3 regions of the Bacillus sp. Hm123 genome follow, and region 3 is predicted to be linked to each of the others. Evidence: riboswitches for the same ligand, from Rfam matches in the RefSeq annotation. Region 3 holds a riboswitch; each other region holds the start of a gene.
What was found. Region 3 has a riboswitch for S-adenosylmethionine ahead of ACSVDJ_RS04185 (bifunctional homocysteine S-methyltransferase/methylenetetrahydrofolate reductase). Riboswitches for the same ligand answer to the same signal wherever they lie in the genome.
Positions count from the first base shown of each region.

Region 1: another riboswitch for S-adenosylmethionine. It lies ahead of ACSVDJ_RS05980 (methionine biosynthesis PLP-dependent protein); the one in region 3 lies ahead of ACSVDJ_RS04185 (bifunctional homocysteine S-methyltransferase/methylenetetrahydrofolate reductase).
Region 2: another riboswitch for S-adenosylmethionine. It lies ahead of ACSVDJ_RS03540 (2,3-diketo-5-methylthiopentyl-1-phosphate enolase); the one in region 3 lies ahead of ACSVDJ_RS04185 (bifunctional homocysteine S-methyltransferase/methylenetetrahydrofolate reductase).

Region 1 covers NZ_CM200277.1:1,133,479-1,141,674, forward strand. Annotated here, with positions in the region: gene ACSVDJ_RS05950 (IclR family transcriptional regulator) at 1-278, shown strand, start outside; gene pxpB (5-oxoprolinase subunit PxpB) at 250-945, shown strand; gene ACSVDJ_RS05960 (5-oxoprolinase/urea amidolyase family protein) at 900-1,955, shown strand; gene pxpA (5-oxoprolinase subunit PxpA) at 1,939-2,694, shown strand; gene ACSVDJ_RS05970 (NRAMP family divalent metal transporter) at 2,709-3,917, shown strand; gene ACSVDJ_RS05975 (NAD(P)-dependent malic enzyme) at 3,967-5,223, opposite strand; SAM riboswitch class I at 5,605-5,710, shown strand; gene ACSVDJ_RS05980 (methionine biosynthesis PLP-dependent protein) at 5,792-6,901, shown strand; gene metC (cystathionine beta-lyase) at 6,907-8,079, shown strand; gene ACSVDJ_RS05990 (GlsB/YeaQ/YmgE family stress response membrane protein) at 8,152-8,196, opposite strand, start outside.
Region 2 covers NZ_CM200277.1:659,540-667,735, forward strand. Annotated here, with positions in the region: gene ACSVDJ_RS03510 (MFS transporter) at 1-118, shown strand, start outside; gene ACSVDJ_RS03515 (protein-glutamine gamma-glutamyltransferase) at 339-1,196, shown strand; gene ACSVDJ_RS03520 (hypothetical protein) at 1,499-1,927, shown strand; gene ACSVDJ_RS03525 (YxcD family protein) at 1,915-2,205, shown strand; gene ACSVDJ_RS03530 (putative bifunctional diguanylate cyclase/phosphodiesterase) at 2,432-3,886, shown strand; gene ACSVDJ_RS03535 (PaaI family thioesterase) at 3,957-4,442, opposite strand; SAM riboswitch class I at 4,608-4,711, shown strand; gene ACSVDJ_RS03540 (2,3-diketo-5-methylthiopentyl-1-phosphate enolase) at 4,799-6,019, shown strand; gene ACSVDJ_RS03545 (2-hydroxy-3-keto-5-methylthiopentenyl-1-phosphate phosphatase) at 5,995-6,684, shown strand; gene ACSVDJ_RS03550 (methylthioribulose 1-phosphate dehydratase) at 6,681-7,304, shown strand; gene mtnD (acireductone dioxygenase) at 7,345-7,857, shown strand; gene ACSVDJ_RS03560 (sugar ABC transporter substrate-binding protein) at 7,917-8,196, shown strand, end outside.
Region 3 covers NZ_CM200277.1:805,439-813,634, reverse strand. Annotated here, with positions in the region: gene ACSVDJ_RS04200 (nitric oxide synthase oxygenase) at 1-953, opposite strand, end outside; gene ACSVDJ_RS04195 (PaaI family thioesterase) at 1,007-1,426, opposite strand; gene ACSVDJ_RS04190 (EamA family transporter) at 1,528-2,430, opposite strand; SAM riboswitch class I at 2,648-2,758, shown strand; gene ACSVDJ_RS04185 (bifunctional homocysteine S-methyltransferase/methylenetetrahydrofolate reductase) at 2,834-4,699, shown strand; gene metH (methionine synthase) at 4,677-8,120, shown strand.

The DNA of each region.
Region 1 (8,196 bases), 330 kb from region 3:
TACTTCGACAAATGTTAGTAAAAAGTAGAGAAGAAGGGTATTCGATTAGCCATTCTGAACTTGAAAATTATTCTTCAGCGGTGGCGGCACCCATTTTTGATCATATGGGAAAAGTCATTGCAGGAATCAGTCTTGTCGGGCCGGAAGCTCGTTTTCAAGATGAAGCCCATGTAGAATTTTTAATTATTAAATTAAAAAAATCAGCAGAAAAAATATCTAAAGAAATGGGATGGAAGGGGGATATAAGGGATGAAGGAACGGATTATTCCACTTGGTGATCGAGCGGTAACGGTTCGACTAGGCGATGAAATCAGTATGGATGTTCATCGAAAAGTTCGTGCTTTTACTAGACATTTAGAAATAGAGAAGTGGCCGGGAGTAGAAGAGTGGGTTCCGTCGTTTGCTGCGATCACGATTTACTACGATCCTTTACAAATAAGCTTGCAAAAATTAAAGGAACGAATATTAGAAGACATTGAAAAAATTGCCCATGAAGAAGAAAAAGAGCCGCGTTTACTTCGTATTCCGGTTTTATATGGCGGAGAAAGTGGTCCAGATCTTAAAGGAGTAGCGGCCTTTCATCAACTCGATGTTGAAGAAGTAATTAAACTTCATACAGAACCAGAATATATTGTATATATGATCGGATTCGCTCCTGGATTTCCTTATATTGGAGGGTTGTCGGAGCGGCTTTATACACCGAGAAAAGAAACGCCTGATTTACATATTCCTGCTGGTTCTGTCGCTATAGGAGGTCAGCAGACCGGAGTGTATCCCATTCAATCTCCAGGTGGATGGCATGTCATCGGTCGGACACCTTGGGACTTATTTAATCCAAAACAGCAGCCTCCAAGCTTACTTCATGCGGGTGACAAAATTAAATTTGTAGCAATTGATGAATGTCAATTCGAGGAAGAGAGGAGGAATATACCGTGTCGATGCTGATTACTCGTTCTGGATTTTTTACTACTGTTCAAGACCGCGGTCGAACGGGAAACAGACAATATGGTGTAGTGGTGTCTGGAGCAATGGACGATTTATCGCTTCGTCTTGGCAATTGGTTAGTTGGAAATGAATGTGGAGCTGGTGCACTAGAAATGACGATGACAGGAGCGAGCGTTCAATTTGATGAACCTGTTTTTGTTGCTTTCACTGGAGCAGAAGCGAGCATTGAATGCCAAGGGAAGCCAATTCCGATGTGGCGTCCCGTCTATATACCTCAAGGAAGTGAAGTACATGTGAAGCGATGTATACAAGGTAGCCGCGTCTATTTATGCATCGCTGGAGGAATAGATGTACCGAAAATATTAGGTAGCCGATCAACTTATGTTCGAGGTCCATTCGGTGGTTTTGAAGGTCGAGCGTTGAAAAAGGGGGACAGCCTTCCGATTGGCCGACCAAATGAAATGATTCAAGCAGTGATTGATGCTATACCTAAAGCAAATGTTCGTGTATTAGCGACGAATTGGGGAATTGCTCCTTCCGTTTATCAATGTTTAAAAAATACTCGTGTGCGCTGTATAGAAGGAAGTGAGTATTCTTACTTTACGACCGCCTCACAACAAGACTTCTGGCGGACACCTTATAAAATTACACCAGAATCCGATCGAATGGGTTTTCGACTAGACGGTACTCGTTTAGAAATGAGTGGGTCAAAAGAAATGATTTCTGAAGCAGTGGCGATTGGGACAATTCAAGTACCTTCATCAGGTCAACCGATCATTTTAATGGCCGATCGGCAAACGACAGGTGGGTATCCGAAAATAGCGAATGTGATAACCTTTGATATTCCTACCCTTGCCCAAAAGCTCCCTAGAACGGAGCTGCATTTTGAGTATGTCACACTAGAAGAAGCTCAACGATTATATGTGCAACGAGAGCGGGAATTGCAAATGATTCGATCAGCTATTCAGTTGAAATGGAGAAAGGAGAAGAACAATGAAAGTAGATATTAACTGTGACTTAGGGGAAAGCTTCGGGGCTTATCGAATGGGGACAGATGAAGAGATTATGCCTTTTATCACGTCTGCTAATATTGCTTGCGGCTTTCATGCCGGAGATCCTGTTGTGATGCGCCAAACAGTAAAATTGGCATTAAAGCATGGGGTAGCTATTGGAGCTCACCCGGGATTTCCAGATCTCGTTGGGTTTGGACGCCGGCCGATGGAACTTTCTATTGAAGAAGCATATACATCGGTTTTATACCAACTGGGTGCTTTATCTGCTTTCATTCAGGCAGAAGGAGGAAAACTACATCACGTAAAGCCGCACGGAGCGCTTTATAATATGGCGGCAAAAGACAAGGAACTAGCGGAAGCTATTGTTCAAGCCATTGCAGACTTTGATGCCTCACTCATATTATACGGATTGTCGGGAAGTGAATTGATTAAAGCAGGTAAGGAAGCTGGGTTAAAGGTAGCTGAAGAAGTATTTGTTGATCGCACCTACCAAACAGATGGGTCATTAACAAGCAGACGAGATCCTCAAGCCTTTATTGCTACGGACGAAGAAGCTGTTCAACAAGCGCTTCGTATGGTGCAGGAAGGGAAAGTGCAAGCAGTGACTGGAGAAACAATTGACATTTCAGCACATACCATTTGTATTCACGGAGATGGTCCTCATGCCCTCATTTTTGCTAGTTATATTCGTAAAGAGCTTGAAAACCGAGGAATCATCATCCAGACGATTAAATAGAAGGGGGAAACAGCATGAATTCACAAAAAAAAGGTAGCACGTTAAATTGGAGTGTGTTGCTTGGTGCGGCATTTTTAATGGCCACATCAGCCATCGGTCCTGGTTTTTTAACACAAACGACCGTTTTTACGCAGCAATTAGCTGCCAGCTTTGGCTTTGTTATTTTAATTTCAATTGTTTTAGATATCGGTGCTCAAACAAATATTTGGCGAATCTTAATAGTTTCAGAAAAGCGTGCTCAAGATGTGGCGAATTTGGTTTTTCCGGGGCTTGGTTATTTGATTGCTGTTCTCATTGTTCTTGGAGGAATCGCCTTTAATATTGGAAATGTTGGTGGAGCTGGTCTTGGAGCGAACGTAATATTTGGGGTTTCTCCTGTCACAGGTGCTATTATTAGTGCGGCGATTGCCGTAGGAATCTTTCTTGTAAAAGAAGCAGGAATATTAATGGACAAATTTACACAAGTAATGGGCTTTGTCATGATTGCTCTTACGGTGTATGTAGTATTTCAAGCCGATCCTCCAGTAGGAGAGGCAGTAATCAGAACATTCGCTCCAGAAAAAGTGGATTTCTTAGCGATTGTGACGTTAGTTGGCGGTACTGTTGGTGGTTATATTACTTTTGCTGGTGGTCATCGTTTGTTAGATGCAGGAGTGAAGGGAGTAGAGGCGATTCCTCAAGTAACAAAAAGCTCTATTTCGGCTATTGGAATTGCATCTATTATGAGAATTTTCTTGTTTTTAGCTGCTTTAGGTGTTGTGTCTCAAGGGTTTATTTTAGATGGAGATAATCCTCCAGCATCTGTGTTCCAACATGCTGCTGGAGATATTGGCTATAAACTATTTGGTGTGGTTATGTGGGCAGCAGCCATTACGTCTGTGATTGGTGCTGCTTATACATCCGTTTCCTTCATCCGTACTTTCCACCCGTGGTTAGAGCGCCATCATAAAGCAATTATCGTTGTTTTTATTATTCTTTCTACGACTATTTTTGCAACGATTGGCCAGCCGATCAAAGTGTTGATTCTTGCTGGTGCATTAAATGGATTAATCTTACCGATTGCTTTAGGTGTGATGTTAATTGCCGCACATAAACAATCCATTGTCGGATCTTATCGCCACCCACTTTGGATGACATTGTTTGGAATTATCGTAGTAGTATTAATGGCATACATGGGGGGATTTACATTATTCAATGAATTACCTAAATTATTTGGTTTCTAATTAGAAAAGGTCGATCATCATATTGAAGCATATGGTGATCGACCTTTTATTATAAAATAATTTCAGCAGGTTTTACTTGAATAGCTGATAGCTGGTAGGTTTTGTGACGTAGGGAATCAACATTAATATGTTGACGAGCGACACCTGAGTGAATAGCAGCGGCGGCTACAGCAGCGGCTACTTCTGGTGCAACCCGGGCGTCAAATGCTGAAGGGATAATATAATCATCTGCTAGTTCATGGTCTGCTATGAGGGAAGCGATGGCGTGAGCAGCGGCAATTTTCATTTCTTCATTAATATCAGTTGATCGAGTATCAAGTGCTCCGCGGAATATCCCTGGGAAAGCAAGAACATTATTTACTTGGTTAGGGAAGTCTGAGCGTCCTGTGCCAATCACTTTAACTCCGGCTGCTTTTGCCTTTATCGGATCAATTTCTGGGTTAGGATTGGCCATCGCAAAGACGATCGGATCTTGTGCCATTGTACGGACCATTTCTGATGTTAACGCTCCAGCAGCAGACACACCAATAAATACATCACTATTGATAATCGCTTCTTCAAGTCGGCCTTCTATTCGGTTAGGATTAGTAAACGTTGCGATGTCTTCTTTTACAGAGTTCATCCCATGAGGTCTTCCTGCATATATCGCTCCTTTAGAATCACACATAATGATTTCCTTTACGCCAAAGCTATATAATAAGTTAGCGATAGCGATCCCGGCAGCACCTGCGCCATTTATAACGACTTTAATATCGCTAAATGTTTTGTGCACGAGCTTTAAGGAATTAATTAAGCCAGCAAGTGTGACGATGGCTGTTCCGTGTTGGTCATCGTGGAAAATGGGAATATCCATTTCTTTTTTTAACCTTTCTTCGATTAGAAAGCAATTAGGTGCTTTAATATCTTCCAAATTGACGCCACCGAAGGAAGATTGCAATAATTTAACGGTCTTGATCACTTCTTCAGGATCTTTCGTGTCGATACAAATAGGGAAAGCATCAACGCCCGCGAAATTTTTAAACAAAATGGCTTTTCCCTCCATAACGGGTAGCGAGGCATCTGCTCCGATATCACCAAGACCTAAAACGGCTGTCCCATCTGAAACGACTGCAACAGTATTCGCCTTCATAGTATACTCATATATCTTTTCGGGATGAGCATGGATCTCTAAGCATGGTTCTGCTACTCCAGGCGAATACACTAGACTTAAATCTTTAACATTCTTTACATTTAATTTCGCTGACGTTTCTAACTTTCCTTGGTGGTGTCGATGAATTTCTAAAGCATCTTCTCGCAAATTGTGCATACGTTTACTCTCTCCTTTTGTTATTTAAGTAAAATTCTCTAAGAAGCCTGCATTATAAGTTAATGTTTTTTATTGTATAATAGGCTAAAAAGATAATCAACAAAATTTTCAGAAAATTAACAAAAATATCTAATTGTTTATCCCGCATTAACGGGCTGTAAGACTCCCATCTCAACATGACAGAAGGAGCGCAGACATGTAGGTGGGAGATCAACAGCCCATAAAAGCCCGATTGGTTCAACTAACAATCAGCGGGGATGAAGAAAACCCCACTGATTGAAGTTTCACTTTATTAGAAAAAAATAAATATTCAAAAAAGAGTTGCTATTGATCATTTGATCCTGTACAGTAATAAAAACGAAAAATTTTAAATTAAATAGGTTCTTATCAAGAGAAGTGGAGGGACTGGCCCGATGATACTTCAGCAACCGACTATTTGTAAGTCAAGGTGCTAAATCCAGCGGACGAAAAGTCCGAAAGATGAGAAGAAGTGATAGAAAAAGCCTTCTTCTTAAGAAGGCTTTTTTGTTTTTTCTAAATAAATCGCTACTAGTAAGGAGAGGATAACATGGGAAATAAGCATATAGAGACGATTTTAGCGCAAATTGGGAATCGGAGTGAAGAACAGACGGGGGCAGTGAATCCACCTGTTTATTTTTCTACCGCTTATCGCCATGAAGGAATTGGGCGTTCTACCGGATTTGATTACATTCGTACAGGAAATCCGACTAGACAGATTGTAGAACAAGCAATAGCCGAGTTAGAAGGAGGAGATGCGGGGTTCGCTTTTTCTTCAGGTATGGCGGCTATTCATACGATTCTATCGTTAACTGAGCCTGGAGATGAATGGCTTGTATCTGCGGATCTTTATGGAGGCACTTATCGATTGTTCGAGAAAATGTGGAAAAAGTATCGCGTATCGTTTACTTATGATAGCTTTCAAAATTTGTCTAAAACGAGAGAGAAGCTATCGCCAACTACAAAGGTCATCTTCCTTGAAACGCCAACGAACCCTCTTTTACAGGAAGTAGATATAAAAGCTGTAGCCGCTTTTGCTAAGGAGAATGGGCTGTTATTGATTGTTGACAATACGTTTTATACGCCATTGCTTCAACGTCCACTTTTAGACGGAGCGGATATTGTCATCCATAGCGCGACGAAGTATTTAGGTGGACATAACGATGTATTGGCTGGACTAGTAGCTGTGAAGGGTGAGGAGTTAGCAGGAAAAATAGCAGAGCTACAAAATGCCGCCGGAGCGGTCTTATCACCGTTCGATTCTTGGTTATTAATTCGGGGGTTAAAAACATTAGGGCTGCGAATGAAGCAGCATGAAGAAAACACTAAGCAAATAGCAGAATTCTTGCGATGTTGTCCGGAAGTAACGGATGTTTTTTATCCAGGGCGTGGAGGAATGCTATCTTTCCGAATAGCTTCAGAAAATTGGGTCGATCCTTTTTTACAAAGCCTTCAGTTGATCTCATTTGCGGAAAGTCTCGGTGGAGTTGAAAGCTTTATTACGTATCCCGCTACACAGACTCATATGGACATTCCAGAAGAGGTACGGCTCGAGCGTGGAGTTTGTAATCGTCTGCTTCGATTTTCGGTCGGGATTGAGCATACTGAAGATTTATTAGCTGATTTAACACAGGCATTTAACATAATGAAAGAGGAGTGATAGGTATGGAAAAAACATATTCCTTTCAAACGAAATTATTGCATAATCGTCATAAATTTGATGAACAAACAGGCGCAGTAAGCGTTGCTGTGCAGCATGCGTCCACCTTTCATCAAGCGGATTTTGACCAATTTGGCAATTATGATTATAGTCGTTCAGGCAATCCAACAAGGGAAGCATTAGAGGAAGCGATCGCTGAATTAGAAGGCGGAACGAGAGGATTTGCTTTCTCATCAGGTATGGCAGCTATTTCTACCGCGTTTTTATTACTTTCGCAAGGAGATCATGTTTTAATCACGGAAGATGTATACGGGGGCACGTATCGAATGGTGACGACCGTGTTAAACCGATTTGGGATTGATTATACATTTGTTGATATGAGCAATTTACATGAAGTGGCTTCAAACATAAGAGAAAACACGAAGCTTATTTATATCGAAACACCGTCTAATCCATTATTAAAAGTGACTGACATTCGTGGGATCGTTAAGCTAGCAAAGGCACATTATTGTTTAACTTTTGTCGACAATACGTTCTTAACACCCGCGTTACAACAGCCTCTTGAGTTAGGTGTCGACCTTGTTCTGCATAGTGCAACAAAGTTCTTGTCCGGTCATAGCGATGTATTAGCTGGGCTGGCTGTAACGAAAGACGAACAATTAGGCGACCGCTTATATCAGCTTCAAAATACGTTTGGCGCTGTATTAGGTGCTCATGATTCTTGGCTTGTATTAAGGGGCCTGAAAACTCTTCATGTACGCTTAGAGCAGTCTTCCGAAACAGCTAAAGAGTTAGCTGACTTTTTACAAAAGCATGAACTAGTCGAGAAAGTTTATTACCCTGGGTTAACGGATCATCCAGGACATGAAGTACATTCCTATCAAGCAAGAGGGGCAGGGGCCGTCCTTTCGTTTGAATTGAAAAATGAAGAGGCAGTTAGGCAGTTTGTTCAACATATAAACATTCCTGTGTTTGCTGTTAGCCTCGGAGCAGTAGAATCGATCCTTTCCTATCCAGCTAAAATGTCACATGCGGCGATGCCTAAAGAGGAAAGAGTTAAGCGTAGCATAACAGACGGGTTGTTGCGATTTTCTGTCGGATTAGAATCTTCAGCGGATTTAATTGCAGATTGTCGTCAAGCATTGCAACAAGTAAAAGCTATCAGTGCATGTAGCTGAAAATCCATATAAAGGGTCTGCTATCTGTTTAATTATCTGTGCAAGCAGACCCTGAAAAATGCCTCAAGAAGTCTACTTCATTCGTCTTAAAAGGAAGCTTGCAATAAGTACTAAAAT
Region 2 (8,196 bases), 150 kb from region 3:
GTTACGGTTTTGGGAGCCGTTGCGATTTTCAATGGGTAGAAAAAACGAAAAACCGGAACGACCGACTTCTGCTTCCTTTTGGCAGTGGATCTTTGGAAGAAGAAGCCCCGCGAAGTAATATGTAGGCATGTGGAGCCTTCTCTTTGAATAGGGTAAGTAATAATGTGGGGTAAAGTGAAACTTCAATCAGTGAGGGGTTCTTCATCCCTCACTGATTGTTAGTTGAACCAATCGGGCTTTTACGGGCTGTTGATCTCCTACCTACACGTCTGCGCTTCTTCTGCCATGTCGCGGTGGAGGTCTTACAGCCCGTTAATGCGGGGTAAAGGGGGGAACACATGATTACAGTAGCAGGAATGCCCTTTCAGCAAACGGATCATTGGCCAGCTGGCAGTGTGGAACATAAGATTATTGAAGAAATGAGCAAAGCCCTTGTTGTGTATGCCTATCCATCTATCGGTGATTTATCCTTTGAAGTGAATATGCGAAAAAGCATCATGCAAAGCGCTAGAGCGTTAAATGACAGCAAGGTACGATTTGCTGTATTTGAAACATCACGTGCGAATCCGCAATATTGGTATGTGACTCCTTTTGGCGGCTTTCAACAACGGTCAGATGTGAAGCCGTCGGATGCGATTTTAGATATTTACAAAAATAGTTCGCAATATGCATTTGAATGTGCAACAGCAAAGCTGATTGTGTATTATCATGCGGTGTTAAAGGTGATTGGGGAAGCGGTTTTTAATCAATGGTTTCCAGCGATTCATTTATACAGTTGGCATGCCGACCCTGACCTTGGGTTGACAGCTAGGGAGAGGGAGCATGCTTTACCGGGGGATGTCGTCTATTTTAAAAATGAGGAGTTTGATCCGAATAAGCCTCAGTGGAGAGGAGAAAATGCCGTTGTTCTTGAAGATGGGACGTATTATGGACATGGAATTGGTATCGGGACGGCAGAGAAAATTATTGCCGAGTTGAACAAAAAGCGAAAGCCGGGGGCTAAGCAATCGGCTTATTTGACCAAATTAGTCGTACGACCATCTTTTACACATTTAGCGAATTTATCGTTGATGAATAGGAGAGAGAAGTATCAAAATGTGATTATTCAGCATAACCAAGCGTCGATTTCTTATGGTTGTTATGCTCTATTGCAGCATGTTGTGTATCAGAAGTGGGGAAGTTATGTTAGTCGATGAGTAACTTCCTTGACATTTGTCTGTTATTCCATTAGGCTATTAATAAATCGTTAATATTCCTTATAAGGGGAGTAGCTTTTACAGCAAAGTCGTCATTACGGAGCATATGGCTCTCGGCTTTGTTGGCAACTTTGAATGTTGTTAGCAAGACCTTACCTAGAACGGTAGAGGTCTCTTTATATGTTTACGGCCTATACCGAACTTGGTGTAGGCCCTTTTTATTTGGAAAAAGGAGGTTTAGCGTATAGAAAGAACAGCTAAGTAGTGACAAAAATGATGATCAAAAAAATGGAGGGTTTCAAATGATTAAAAAAATAATGGCATCTTTATTAGTTTTCAGTTTGTGTTTCGCTCCGCTTGCACATGTGATGGATCAAAGCACATATGCTGTGAGTGCAAAGAAATATAAATCTGGTAAAAAATCTTATAACTCAACGAATAGCAATAGCACGTCAACGGTTAATAAAGACAAGGACAAGCAAGATTCAATGACAACAGCGAAAAAGTCAACAGCGACTAAGTCGAATAAGGGCGGTCTATTAAAAGGAATGATGCTTGGTGGTTTAGCCGGTTTCCTACTTGGCAGTTTGCTTGGAGATCTTGGTATTTTAGGTTCAATTCTTGGCTTTATGATTAATATGTTGGCGATCGTGGCGATTGTGATGATTGCTCGCAAAATCTTTACGACTTTGAAAAAGAAACGCAAGGATGATGAAGCATGGCAAAAATAAAAATTTCTGAGCAAGATATCATCAATGCTCTTTGTTTGCATCTTGCTCATCAGAAGCAAATCACGCCTCAAGAAGTAGAAATCGAGTTAATGTACGATGATGACTACGGTTTTTCAGCAGAAGCGCATTGGACAGGCCGGAAGCAAATTTTAGCGACGGTTCACATGATCGAAGCGCTTCGTTTTTGGCTCGATAAACAGATGAACATGGACCCCTTTGCTGCCGGGATTGAATTGGTTCTTGACGATGACGAAGGAATTATCGCTCTTGTGCGATAAAGAAAATGAAAAAGGATTCAGCGTGTTAGTGCGCTGAATCCTTTTTTGGGCTTGTGAAGGTGCCTGTCACTCCCCGCATTTTGTCGAATAGGGAGTCGTTTTTATTTTGGATATCACTTATATTATTTGTCTGGGGATTCGTGTTTTTAGGTATTTTATCGTGGTATAATAGATTGGGGGATTTTGATCAAACAAAACTACTCCTATTGATGGAGGAGGTACACAATTGCAGCATACATATAAAGAAGTATTTGATATTCTACATGCATTGAATCAGAAATCTATTATCGCCATCACTGATCGAAATGGCGTAATTACATTCGTTAATGATAAATTCTGTGAAATTTCAAAATATGAATCTCTTGAGCTATTAGGTAAAACGCATCGCATTGTTAATTCTAATTATCATGATGATTTATTTTTTGAAGCTATGTGGCGCACCATTTGTAATGGAGACATATGGAGTGGAGAAGTTCGAAATCGGGCGAAGGATGGATCGTATTATTGGGTAGATACGACGATTGTTCCTTTTCGAGACACAGAAGGAGAGCTGTATCAGTTTGTTGCGATTCGAAATGATATTACCGAGAAAAAGAACCTTGAAGAAACGTTATTGAAAAAGACGCTTGAAGATCCGGTGACGGGTTTGCACAATGCTAATTACTTTGAGCAAGTGGTAAAGAAGCGAATGCATATAGGTGAAGAATTTTACCTTTTGTATATTAATATTGATGATTTTAAACGGATCAATGAAAGTCTAGGTGTACATCAATCAAATGAAATTCTTCAAATTGTCGGTGAACGGTTGCGAGAAACCATTTCGAATGATAACGAGGTGATCACTCGAATACATGGGGATGAATTTGCCGTACTTCTCGATCCTGCTTATGGTGAAGTAGAAGAGATCATTGAAAGTATTTATCAAGTATTTGAAGAGCCGATCACGTATAAACAGTCCTTTTATTATATGACGCTCAGTATAGGAGTTACTCATTACCCTACTCATGGAGCAACCTTTGAAGCTCTCGTACGTTGGAATCCTGAAACACTGGGGTTTGTTTCCCCTGGTGAATTTATTCCAATAGCAGAAGAAACGGGATTGATTATTCCGCTAGGTTATTTATTATTCGATATAGTTTTGCGAGATTTGCCAAAGCTACAGCAATCTCTACAAAAGCCAGTGAAGATTGGCTTCAATTTGTCTATGAAGCAATTTTTTGATGATCATTTATTTACGAACATTCAAAGTCTATGTAAAAAATATCAGATTGACCCTTCTTTCATTAAGCTTGAAATTACGGAAAGTGTAGCAATTAAAGATCCGGATATTGTCATTTCTCTCATTAAGCAGTTTAAAGACGCCGGGATGGAAGTGGAGCTTGACGATTATGGAACAGGATATTCTAGTCTTCAATATTTGAAAAATCTACCGATTACATCGGTGAAAATTGATAGAAGCTTTATTCAAGACATAACGAATTCCTCCAAAAGTCGAGCGATTGTCGCTGCAACCATTCAAGTCGCTCATGAATTAGGCTTTCACGTCATTGCAGAAGGTGTGGAAACCGCTGAACAAGTGGCATGCCTAAAAGATCTTGAATGCGACTACTTCCAAGGGTATTATTTCGGCAAGCCAGCTCCTCTTGAGAGTGCCTGTCACTCCCCGGTTTTTGTCGAATAAAAGAACTTAAAAAAAGACGGAAGCCACCTGTGAAAGATAGCTTTCGTCTTTTTTAGTGTTGAGCGAATGCTCAGTCTTTTTTGGCAAAAGTACTTGGCATCACAACAGCTATTACTTCTCCTTGCGCACAAACAATATCACCGGCAAATACTTCTGTTTCGACTTTCCATTTCTTCGGATGAATTTCGGTCACTGATCCGACCGCAACTAACGGTACGTCTTGTGGTGTCGGCTTTAAGAAATTGACATTAAGTGAAGCCGTCACAAAACGTGGAGGAGGAGTGCTATCTCCAACTTCATGTCCATTTTTTCGATGTAAAGCTAAAGCAGCTGATCCGGTTCCATGACAATCAATTAATGAGGCGACTAATCCACCGTAGACAAACCCTGGAATTGCCGTATGTTCAGGCCGAGGTGTATAAACCGTTTTCGTTCGTTCGCCATCCCAGCCTGTTCGAAAATGATGCCCCTCTTTATTTAAACGACCACAACCATAACACCAAGCAAAATCATCTGGATAATCATCTTGAATCGACTTAACCACTTGTTCAATCACATTTCTCCCTCCTTTTTCAGAATATTATACCATATACAAGTGCCTGTCACTCCCCGAACTTTGTCGAAGGGGGATTTTTCAGTTTTTTTAAAATTTTGTTGACAGTTTGTTAAGAGCGTGGCATAATCCTAGTTAATCTATGAGATATACAAATTTAATAAATGGTTCTTATCAAGAGCAGGCGGAGGGATGAGCCCGATGAAGCCCGGCAACCGACTCGTTATGAGCACGGTGCTAATTCTCACAACAGATATGTTGACAGATAAGAAGTTGTTTTTTCGGAAACCTCTTCTTATTTGAAGAGGTTTTTTTATTGCATACACATACGGGATTGAAAAAATGTGAGGTGAAAAAAGATGAGTGGAGTCACAGCTGTTTATCAAATCATTGCGGATCAAGCGAGTTTATCGAAAAAAGCAGAAGGCATCGCGCTCGGATTAACAGTTGGTTCTTGGACGGAGTTGCCACTGCTTGAACAGGAGCAACTAAAAAAACATAAGGGCCAGGTTAGAGAGATCAAGGAAATCGGAGAGGACACTTCCGGAAAAACAATAGCGAAAATTCATATTGATTTTCCACGAGCGAATTTTTCAACCGATATTCCTGCAGTATTAACAACAACCTTTGGAAAATTATCATTAGACGGCCAAGTGAAATTAATTGACTTGAAGTTAGACAATGAGCTGTTAGTTGATTTTCCGGGTCCGCGCTTTGGCATTAGCGGTATTCGTGAACAATTGAAAATTTACGATCGCCCATTAATTATGAGCATCTTTAAAGGTGTGATCGGTCGGGATATGGATTACTTGCTCGACCAATTGCGAGAACAGGCACTGGGCGGCGTCGATCTTGTGAAAGATGATGAAATTCTTTTTGACAATGAGCTGACTCCATTTGAAAAAAGAGTGACAGAAGGAAAACAAGTTCTCAATCAAGTATACGAGGAAACAGGACATCACACATTGTATGCGGTCAATTTAACTGGACGCACGTTTGAATTAAGGGAGAAAGCAAGGCGAGCGAAAGAGTTAGGAGCGGACATTCTGTTATTTAACGTTTTCACTTACGGCTTAGATGTGCTACAAAGCTTGCGTGAGGATGATGACATCGCTTTGCCGATTATGGCTCACCCAGCCTTTAGCGGTGCGATCGCTGCTTCAGAAAAGTACGGACTTTCTTACTCTTTGTTGTTAGGTACATTAACAAGACTTGCTGGAGCGGATTTTTCTTTGTTCCCATCGCCTTATGGAAGCGTGGCGCTAGCAAAAGAGAAAGTCCTAAAAGTGAAAGAAGCGTTAACACAGGAGTCTGCTTTAAAACCGACGTTCCCAGTCCCATCAGCAGGTATTCATCCGGGGATTGCGCCACTTCTATTCAATGATTTTGGCAAAGACTGCGTCATTAATGCCGGTGGAGGAGTACACGGACATCCGTTAGGTGCGAAAGGTGGCGGCCGAGCATTTCGGCAAGCGGTGGAAGCGGTGCAAGCAGGGATTCCGTTACCTGAAGCGACAGCTAGCGTTGAATTACAAGAAGCGATTCGATTATGGGGATGGAAGGATGGTACAACATCTTGAAACAGCCAATTATTTTTTGTGACTTTGATGGAACGGTAACGAAAAAAGATAATATTGCGAGCATTATGGCACGTTTTGCTCCTCCTGAATGTGAGAGATTGAAGAATGAGATTCTAGCTCAGAAGATAAGTATTCAAGAAGGAGTCGGCCAAATGTTTGTGTTATTGCCTTCTTCTTTACAGCAAGACATTATCGACTTTGTGTTGGAGACGGCGGAAATTAGAGAGGGGTTTGCTGATTTCGTTCGCTATGCCAAACAACAAGGCATCCCACTTTATATCGTCAGTGGTGGCATTGATTTTTTCGTCAAGCCGATGTTAGAGTCTTTTGATTCGATTGCCGGCGTATATTGCAATGAAGCAGATTTTAGAGGAGAGGTGATTCAGATTCAATGGCCTCATCGGTGTGATGATCAGTGTCCGAATCAAAATTGCGGCTGCTGCAAGCCAACGATTATTCGCCAACTAGCCAATGCTGACGTACATACAATTGTCATCGGCGATTCAGTCACCGACTTGCAAGCGGCTAAAGTGGCTGATACGGTCATTGCGAGAGACTATTTATCGGAAAAATGTACGGCGCTTTCGATCCCGTTTCAATCGTTTGAAACGTTCTATGACTGTATTGAAGTGTTAGAAAATTTGCAAGGAGTGGGGAAAAAATGAGTGTATTCGTGGCCCGCACTTATGAGCTAAGCGAAATTAAAGAGGAATTGGCCGCTCGTGACTGGTTTATGGGAACGAGCGGGAATTTAGCCATTAAGGTTCAAGACGACCCCATCCAATTTCTCGTCACCGCTAGCGGCAAAGATAAGCGCAAAAAAACGAGTGAAGATTTCTTACTTGTCGATGGAGAAGGGAATCCCGTCGGAGAGACGAATTTGAAGCCGTCAGCGGAAACACTTTTACACTGTGAAATTTACCGCCGAACGAAGGCTGGCTGCAGCTTGCATGTGCATACAGTAGCGAATAATGTGATTTCTGAACTGTATGGCGATCAGGGGAAAATAGTGTTTCAAGGTCAAGAGCTGATCAAAGCATTTGGCCGCTGGGAAGAGGAGGCGGAATGGCCGATTCCCATTATCCCTAACTATGCGGATATACCGACTTTAGCGGCCGCGATGGTTCCTTTTGTCAATGAAGAAAAGGGAGCGGTGTTAATTCGAAACCACGGCATTACCGTCTGGGGTAAAGATAGCTTGGAAGCGAAAAAAGTACTTGAAGCCTGTGAATTTTTATTTCAATACCAACTGGCGCTTATTCAAGCGAAAGCGAGCCTTTATTGATTTTTGAAAATTGTCAATATTGAAAATAGGAGGAGTCAAAATGACAACGATTAAAATTCAAGAAACGAATGAAGTGATTGACAATCAAGAGGAAGTAGTTGCTTTTTTGCAACAGCAGGATGTGATTTATGAGCAATGGGATATTGCGAAATTACCGGCTGGATTACAAGGGAAATTCGTGCTGAATGAAGAAGAAAAGCAAGCGATTTTACAAGCATTTGAAGCGGAAATTCAAGATATTTCAGCGAGACGAGGCTATCAAGCATGGGATGTCATCTCGCTTGCTGAACATACGCCTAACCTGGAAGATTTATTGAAAAATTTTCAGCGTGAGCATCATCATACCGATGACGAAGTGCGTTTTATTGCGAGCGGTCATGGCGTCTTCGTGATTCAAGCGAAAAACGGCCAATTTTTTGAAGTCCATCTCAACCCAGGCGACCTCATCTCCGTACCAGAAGGAGTCCGCCACTACTTCACACTCGCTGACGACCGTCAAGTAGTCGCCGTCCGTATCTTCGTCACAGAAGAAGGCTGGGTCCCGGTTTATTAGGTGCCTGTCACTCCCCGGAATTTGTCGAATAATATATGGTTTGGATTGGAGGATATTTTATGAAAAAGTGGGTTAAAAAGTTAGCTGTTTCGAGTGTAGCGTTGACCTTGTTGTTAACAGGGTGTTCAACGGGTGAGCAAGGTGCTTCGTCAGAGAAGAAAAATGAAAAAATTGAAAATGTCCCGGAGCGTTTTGCTAATGGAGAGGACGTCAAAGTGAAAGTGATTCGCAAAATTGGCGGTGATGATCATACCGCCCAATTTTTAGCTGGCGCGAAGCAGGAAGGCGAAGCGCTCGGATTTACGGTCGATGTATTTACTGCTAATGGGGATACGGCGA
Region 3 (8,196 bases):
CCTTCTTGCCCTTCATTTTGTTCAAAAATTTTAAATTGCTGGGCTGCTGTGTGATGATCGACAATACTAACGCCCGCTTCTTTAAAAGAATGTAGCACCGCCGCATTTAATTCAATCAGTGCACGATCTTTCCAAAGTGTAGAGGCTTTGCTCGTATTTAACTCCATTCGTTCGGCAATCACTGGAAGCAAATTATATCGAAATTCATCCGCCAAGTTACGCGCACCAATTTCCGTTCCCATGTACCAACCATTAAATGGCGCAGACTTGTATTCTAAACCGCCAATTTCTAATTTCATATCAGAAATAATGGGCACCGCATACCATTTCAAACCGAGTTCACGAAACCATGGAAACTCTGGGTGAACGAGTTCCACTTCCTTCATCAAATGACTAGGGGCTTGCTTCCACTGCGGGGACTCGTTACCGATTTGTACGACCCATGGTAATAAATCAAAGTCGGTGCCTGCTCCGCGCCAGCCCAGTTTCTCACAGTGTTTCGTAAATTCTACTGACGAAGGATCACCAACAGTCCCCACCTCTGCCTCATAGCCAGCATAACGAATTAATTGATGATTCCAAAGCCGCACCTCGTCTCGATTCGGCACAGTCGGCGGAAATACCGTAATGGTCGGGCGAATTTTCCCATCATTTGTGGCATAAGCAACATGCTGCTCAAGTGCTGTGAACACGTCCTCTGCCGTACGTGCTTCCCTTGCATCAAATACATGTAGCGTTTGCCAAAACAAGCGACCAATACAACGATTGCTATTGCGCCAAGCCATTCGCGCTCCATGCACTAACTCTTCATATGTATGACTATAGCTTCCAGTCGTTTCGATTTGCTCCTGAATCTCTTGCAAACGTTTCGTTCGTTCCACTTCTGACTTATTTAACTCTCGGTAACATTGTTCAATAAAGGCCCTCGCCTCGTTCCAAAGTTGCCTATTCATTCATGCTCCACCTTCAATAGATTGCTTTTACCGAAAGTATATCATTTTTTTCTTTAACAATCTTGCGGCAATTGCTCTCGGATGATCTTAAACGTCCCTGTTCCTTTGCCAAGCAACCGTCCATCCGCATCGGTGATTTCGCCTTCAATAAATGCAATTTTGTAGCCTTGCTGAAGGATCGTTGCTTCCGCAAATATTTCACCTGAAGATACACTAGCGAGAAAATGCGTCGTTAAATTAGTCGTTACACATTTTTCTTTTGTGACCGCCCGAAGCAGCATCCCTTGAATGAAATCAAGCATCGTCGCATACACCCCTCCATGCAACGTGCCATTCGTATTCAATAATACATCTTTAATATTCAGCTTAATTTTCACCCGATCGTCTGTAAACTCAACCACTTCAAAGCCAATATGCTGAAAAAATACGTTGTTCTCGAAATCCTCTTTAATAAACTGTAATGTTGTCGTCATGCTCTCTCCATCCTTTCTTCGTTCCTACCTTTTTAATTCTTGAATCCCATCGAAAAACCTGCAAAGATAAGAAAAAGCTACCTTACATAAGCAAGATAGCCTTAATTCGTATACACTTTCTTCGGACGCGCCATTTTTCTGGAACGCCACTGTGGAACAGCAATTCCGATTAAAATCAATAAAACCCCGGTTGTCTGCTCCGGCGTGATCTGTTCACCAAGAATTACCATCGCTGATAAAATAGCCGCCGGTAATTCCGCCGCTCCAACAATTGTTGCCGTTCCAGAATCGATATGTGGGGTCCCAATCGCAAAGAGAATCACTGGTAGGATGACCCCGAACAGCGCGGAGAGTAAACCATATGCCCATAACCCGCCTGTGAGCGTCCCATCCACAATAAAGGTAGGCGGTACAAAGAATAATACCGTCACAAATCCCCCAACTGTAATCACTAAACTTCTTTGAATCGTCGGTACACCTTTTCCCGCTTTTCCACTAAAGAAAATAAATAAAGCGAACGTAATCGCTGCTAAAAAGCCGAACACAAGCCCTTTCGTCTGGTTCATCCAATCGATTTGATCAGATAGAAGACCTCCTGCTAACAATGTACCTCCCCAAAGAAAGACGATCGAAATTAACTTTAAATTAGATGGCCAAGTTCTTAAATAAATCGCCTCTATCACAATCCCGATCCAAGTAAATTGAAACAGTAGCACAATCGCCATCGAAGCAGATAACTGTTCAATACTCGTCGCATAAAACACGCCGGTTAAGCTTAATAAAATTCCAACTCCCAACAACGAGCCTAGCTGTTTCATATTTAACTTCACTCGTTTCGTAAACAACACAATCACGAATAATAACAGCAATCCCAAAAAATATTGAGCACCCGTCGCCTGTTCTGCCTGATAACCAGCATTTGTCGTCAGTTTAACTACCGATGAATGCAAGCCATAGCTACAAGCGCCTAACAATACGAATAAAGAATAACGAAGCTGACTCAACTTCTTTGCCTCCTCCAATTGATCGATCCGAATGTCAAATTAATGCAAGTATAGTCCTCTAATTCACGTTCATCAATGGGATTACTCAAATTCCTAAAACTCAGAAATTTCCCATTTTACACGCTATTTTTCAATAAAAATTAAACAAATATTCTAAATATTCTCTTGACTCTTTCCTTCACAACCGCTATGATGTTTCTATCAATTAAATAACGTTTTCTTATCAAGAGAAGCCGAGGGTACTGGCCCTAGGACGCTTCAGCAACCAGCCGATGATCGGCCCGGTGCTAACTCCAGCAAACGACTGTACTCGTTTGACAGATAAGAAGGAATAGCGATCGCTAATGACAACACCTTCTTATTTTTTAAGAAGGTGTTTTTTATTTTAGAGAGGGTGAAGAAAATGAGCTTTTTAGATCGATTGAAACACGAGGTGCTAACGGCGGACGGAGCGATGGGGACATTACTTTATTCATATGGAATTGATTTTTGCTATGAAGAATTAAATGTGGAAAAACGAGAAGTGATTGAACAAATTCACCTTGAGTATATTAAAGCAGGAGCGGATATCATTCAAACGAACTCCTACGGGGCCAATGCCTATAAACTAGCGCGCTACGGCTTGGAGCATCGCGTACAACAATTCAACAAAGCTTCGATGCAAATTGCGAAAAAAGCGGCATCCCCACATGATCGCTTCGTGTTAGGAACGATTGGCGGCATCCGTGGGATGAGAAAAAATAGCGTGACATTAACAGAAATTGAAGCGGCAATTCGTGAGCAAGCGGACAGTCTTTTATCCGAACAGCCAGATGGCCTCCTGTTTGAAACGTATTATGATTTTGATGAATTAACAACCGTGTTAAAAATGGTTCGTCGTCTGACTGACCTCCCACTCATCGCCCAAGTGTCGATGCATGAGCCAGGTGTACTTCAAAACGGGATGGCGTTAAATCAAGCACTTCATCATCTCGAAGGATTAGGAGCGGACGTCGTTGGAGTGAACTGCCGACTCGGTCCTCACCATACGATTCAAGCGTTAGAAGAAGTGGCCTTGCCGGAAAAAGCCTTCCTATCGGCCTATCCAAATGCCAGTCTACTAGATGTCGAGGACGGGCGAATCGTCTATGAATCAGAAGCCGATTACTTCGGGCAAGCGGCTGTCAAGCTACGCAACGAAGGGGTTCGCTTAATCGGTGGCTGCTGTGGAACGACGCCAAAGCATATTGAAGCGACGAAAAAAGCGTTAGCCTCTCTCCCGCCGATCACCAAAAAAAAAGTGAAAACAAAACAACCGATTATCATTGCAGAAACGGCCGTTCCGTCTCTTCCACGCCTGCATGAAAAAGTGAAAACGGAACGAACGATTATCGTTGAACTAGATACACCGAAACAGCTAGATACCAATGCTTATATCGAAGGGGCAAAAGCGTTGCACGAAACAGGCATCGCTGCGGTTACGATGGCCGATAACTCGCTCGCTTCCCCGCGAGTCAGCAACCTTGCGATCGCATCTTTATTGAAAATGAATCATCATATTCGGCCGCTCGTCCACATTACATGCCGCGATCGTAATTTGATCGGGCTGCAATCACATTTAATGGGCTTACACGCACTAGGCTTGCATGATGTACTAGCGATCACGGGCGACCCGACAAAAATTGGCGACTTCCCCGGCGCGACTTCGGTCTATGACGTATCCAGCTTAGAACTGATTCAATTAATTAAGCGAATGAATGAAGGCATCTCTTTTTCCGGAAAGCCATTTAAACAGAAAGCTAATTTTTCCGTCGCCGCTGCCTTTAATCCAAATGTGCGTGTGCTTGACCGCGCAGTGAAGCGATTAGAGAAAAAAATCGAATGCGGAGCCGATTATTTTATTACCCAGCCGGTGTTTACAAAGGGAAAAATCATCGAGGTGTACGAAGCAACGAAACATTTGCCAACGCCGATTTTTATCGGCATTATGCCTTTAACAAATTCAAGAAATGCTGAATTTCTCCATCATGAAGTGCCTGGTATTAAATTGTCGGATGAAACGTTGAAAAGAATGAAAGCTTGCGAAGGAGATCGAGAATCTTCCACTCGTGAAGGCGTCAACATCGCAAAAGAGCTCATTGACACAGCAGCAGAGCTATTTAACGGTATTTATTTAATCACACCGTTCTTGCGATACGAAATGTCGATTCAGCTCATCCAATATATTCAACAGCTCGATGGAAAAACAAACGAAAGAGGGATCACTCATGTCCAACCGACATCCAATTGAACAAGAACTAGAAAAACGCATACTTATCATTGATGGGGCCATGGGAACGATGCTTCAGCAAGCCGATTTAACCGCCGAAGACTTCGGTGGCGAACAATATGATGGCTGCAATGAATATTTAAACATGACCGCCCCCGATGTGATTGATCGCATTCATCGAGCTTACCTTGAAGCCGGTACTGATATTATCGAAACGAATTCCTTTGGCGGGACAGAGCTTGTGTTAAATGAATACGACCTCGGGGAGCACATGTATGAAATCAATCGACGTGCCGCAGAAATTGCTCGCCGATGCGCCGATGATTTTTCAACACCTGAGCACCCGCGCTTCGTTGCTGGAGCGATTGGACCTACAACGAAGACATTGTCTGTCACAGGTGGCATCGACTTTGAAACTTTGAGTAAAGATTTCGAGCTACAAGCGACGGCGTTAATTGATGGCGGTGCCGATTTAATTTTAATGGAAACGAGTCAAGATATGCTCAACGTCAAAGCGGGAACACTCGGGATTCAACGGGCGTTTGAAAAGACCGGAAAAACACTCCCGATCATGATTTCCGGCACAATCGAGCCGATGGGAACAACACTAGCCGGGCAAAATATTGAAGCATTCTATATTTCGATCGAGCATATGAATCCGCTCTCTGTCGGCTTAAACTGTGCGACTGGACCAGAATTTATGACCGATCATATCCGCTCCCTTTCCGCTTTGTCCAAAAGCTTTGTGAGCTGTTATCCAAATGCCGGGCTTCCAGATGAAGAAGGCTGTTATCATGAATCTCCAGACTCTTTAGCGCAAAAATTAAAGGGTTTCGCGGAAAAAGGCTGGCTCAATATCGTCGGCGGCTGCTGTGGCACAACACCTGACCATATTCGAGCGATGAAGGAAGCGGTCAAGGACCTCCCTCCTCGCCCGCGTCCAGAACAGCCCCATGACCATGCCGTCTCAGGGATTGAGCCGCTTTTATACGATGACACAATGAGACCATTATTTATCGGAGAACGAACGAATGTAATTGGCTCACGCAAATTTAAACGCCTGATCATCGAAGGTAAATTTGAAGAAGCAGCGGAAATCGCCCGCGCTCAAGTCAAAGGCGGTGCTCACGTCATTGATATTTGTCTAGCCAATCCTGATCGCGATGAGCTTGAGGATATGGAAAACTTCATGCAAGAGGTCGTGAAAAAAGTCAAAGTACCACTCGTCATTGATTCGACCGATGAAAAAGTGATTGAAAAAGCACTGAAATATTCACAAGGAAAAGCGATCATTAACTCAATTAACTTAGAAGACGGTGAAGAACGATTTGAAGCAGTCTTACCGCTCGTCAAAAAGTATGGAGCGGCGATTGTCGTCGGTACGATTGATGAAGTCGGCATGGCCGTATCTCGCGACCGAAAATTAGAAGTCGCTATTCGCTCGTATGATTTACTCGTCAATAAATGGGGAATCGCTCCTGAAGATATTATTTTTGACCCGCTTGTCTTCCCTGTTGGCACTGGTGATGAGCAATACATCGGTTCCGCAGAAGAAACGATTGAAGGCATTCGGTTAATTAAAGAAAAGCTACCAAAAGCATTAACCGTCCTCGGTGTAAGCAACGTGTCTTTCGGCCTCCCTCCTGTCGGTCGTGAAGTGTTAAATGCGGTGTACTTATATCACTGTACGCAGGCCGGTCTCGATTACGCGATTGTCAATACGGAAAAGCTAGAACGCTTCGCCTCGATTCCACAAGACGAAATCGAACTGGCGGAAAAGCTATTATTTCATACGAATGATGACACGTTAGCGGCTTTCACCGATTTTTACCGTGATAAGAAAAGGGAGAAGAAAGAAGAAGATATTCCGAAAACGGTACCGGAACGGCTTGCTTATTACGTTGTTGAGGGAACGAAAGAAGGATTAATCCCTGACTTGGAATCAGCACTCGGTATGTATGACACTCCACTTAATATTATTAATGGTCCATTGATGGAAGGAATGGCGGAGGTAGGTCGGCTATTTAATGACAACCAATTAATCGTCGCCGAAGTATTGCAAAGTGCTGAAGTGATGAAAGCAGCCGTCGCCTTTTTAGAACCGTATATGGAGAAAAAAGAAAATGACAACGGTAAAGGCAAAGTCGTCCTCGCCACCGTCAAAGGCGATGTGCACGACATTGGAAAAAACTTAGTGGACATTATTTTAAGCAATAACGGCTTTAAAGTAGTTGACCTTGGCATTAAAGTCACACCGTCAGAATTAATTGAAGCGATTAAAAAGGAAAATCCCGATATGGTCGGTCTGTCTGGATTGCTCGTCAAATCAGCCCAGCAAATGGTGTTGACCGCTCAGGATATGAAAGCAGCTAGCATCGATGTGCCAATTTTAGTCGGAGGTGCCGCCCTCTCTCGTCGCTTCACCGAGACAAAAATTTCGCCGGAATACACCGGCCCTGTTTTATACGCAAAAGATGCGATGGATGGACTGTCGATTGCTAGTCGCCTACAAAACGAAGAGGAAAAATCACAGCTATTAAATGAACTAGCGGAAAAACAGGAAAAACGAAAAGAAATTGAAGCGTACCGTGAAACAGCAAAGCCGGCAGTTGCTGTATTAGAAAAACCGAAAAAAACGGTGCGACAAGATGTTCCTGTCTGGACACCGCGCGATTTGCGCAAGCACATTCAGCGAGATTATCCAGTGGCTCACTTAAAACCGTATATTAATATGCAAACATTAATCGGTCACCACCTTGGCTTAAAAGGCAAAGTCGAAAAGTTGCTCGCTGAAAAAGATGAGCGCGCGATTCTACTAAAAGAAACCGTCGATGGGTTTTTACAAGATGACCTGTTAAAAACTGCGAGCGTCTATCAATTTTTCCCAGCGCAATCCGATGGGGACGATGTGATCATTTATCACCCAGCCGATGCTAAAACAGAAATCGAACGCTTCACCTTTCCACGGCAACAAAAAGAGCCATTCCTTTGCCTAGCCGATTATTTAAAACCGGTTGACAGCGGCGAAATCGATTACGTTGGTTTGTTCGTCGTCACAGCTGGCTTCGGTGTTCGCGACCAAGCCGCCAAATTTAAAGAAAAAGGCGAATTTCTGCAAAGCCATGCGATCCAATCTACAGCGTTAGAACTTGCGGAAGGCTTTGCTGAGCGCATTCACCAAGAAATACGCGACCAATGGGGCTTCCCAGATCCCGTCGACTTCACGATGAGAGAACGCTTCGCCGCCAAATACCAAGGTCAGCGCTTCTCTTTCGGCTATCCGGCGTGCCCGAACCTCGAAGACCAAACAAAACTATTTAAACTATTGCAGCCAGAAGACATCGGCGTTCGCCTCACCGAAGGCTACATGATGGAACCCGAAGCAAGCGTATCCGCCATCGTATTCGCCCACCCAGACGCAAGATATTTTAATGTGGAGTAACGAAAAGCGAAAGGCGCTGTTTAGCGACGTATGGACTGGAACGAGCCGATCGAGATAAAGGAAACACGGTGAACGT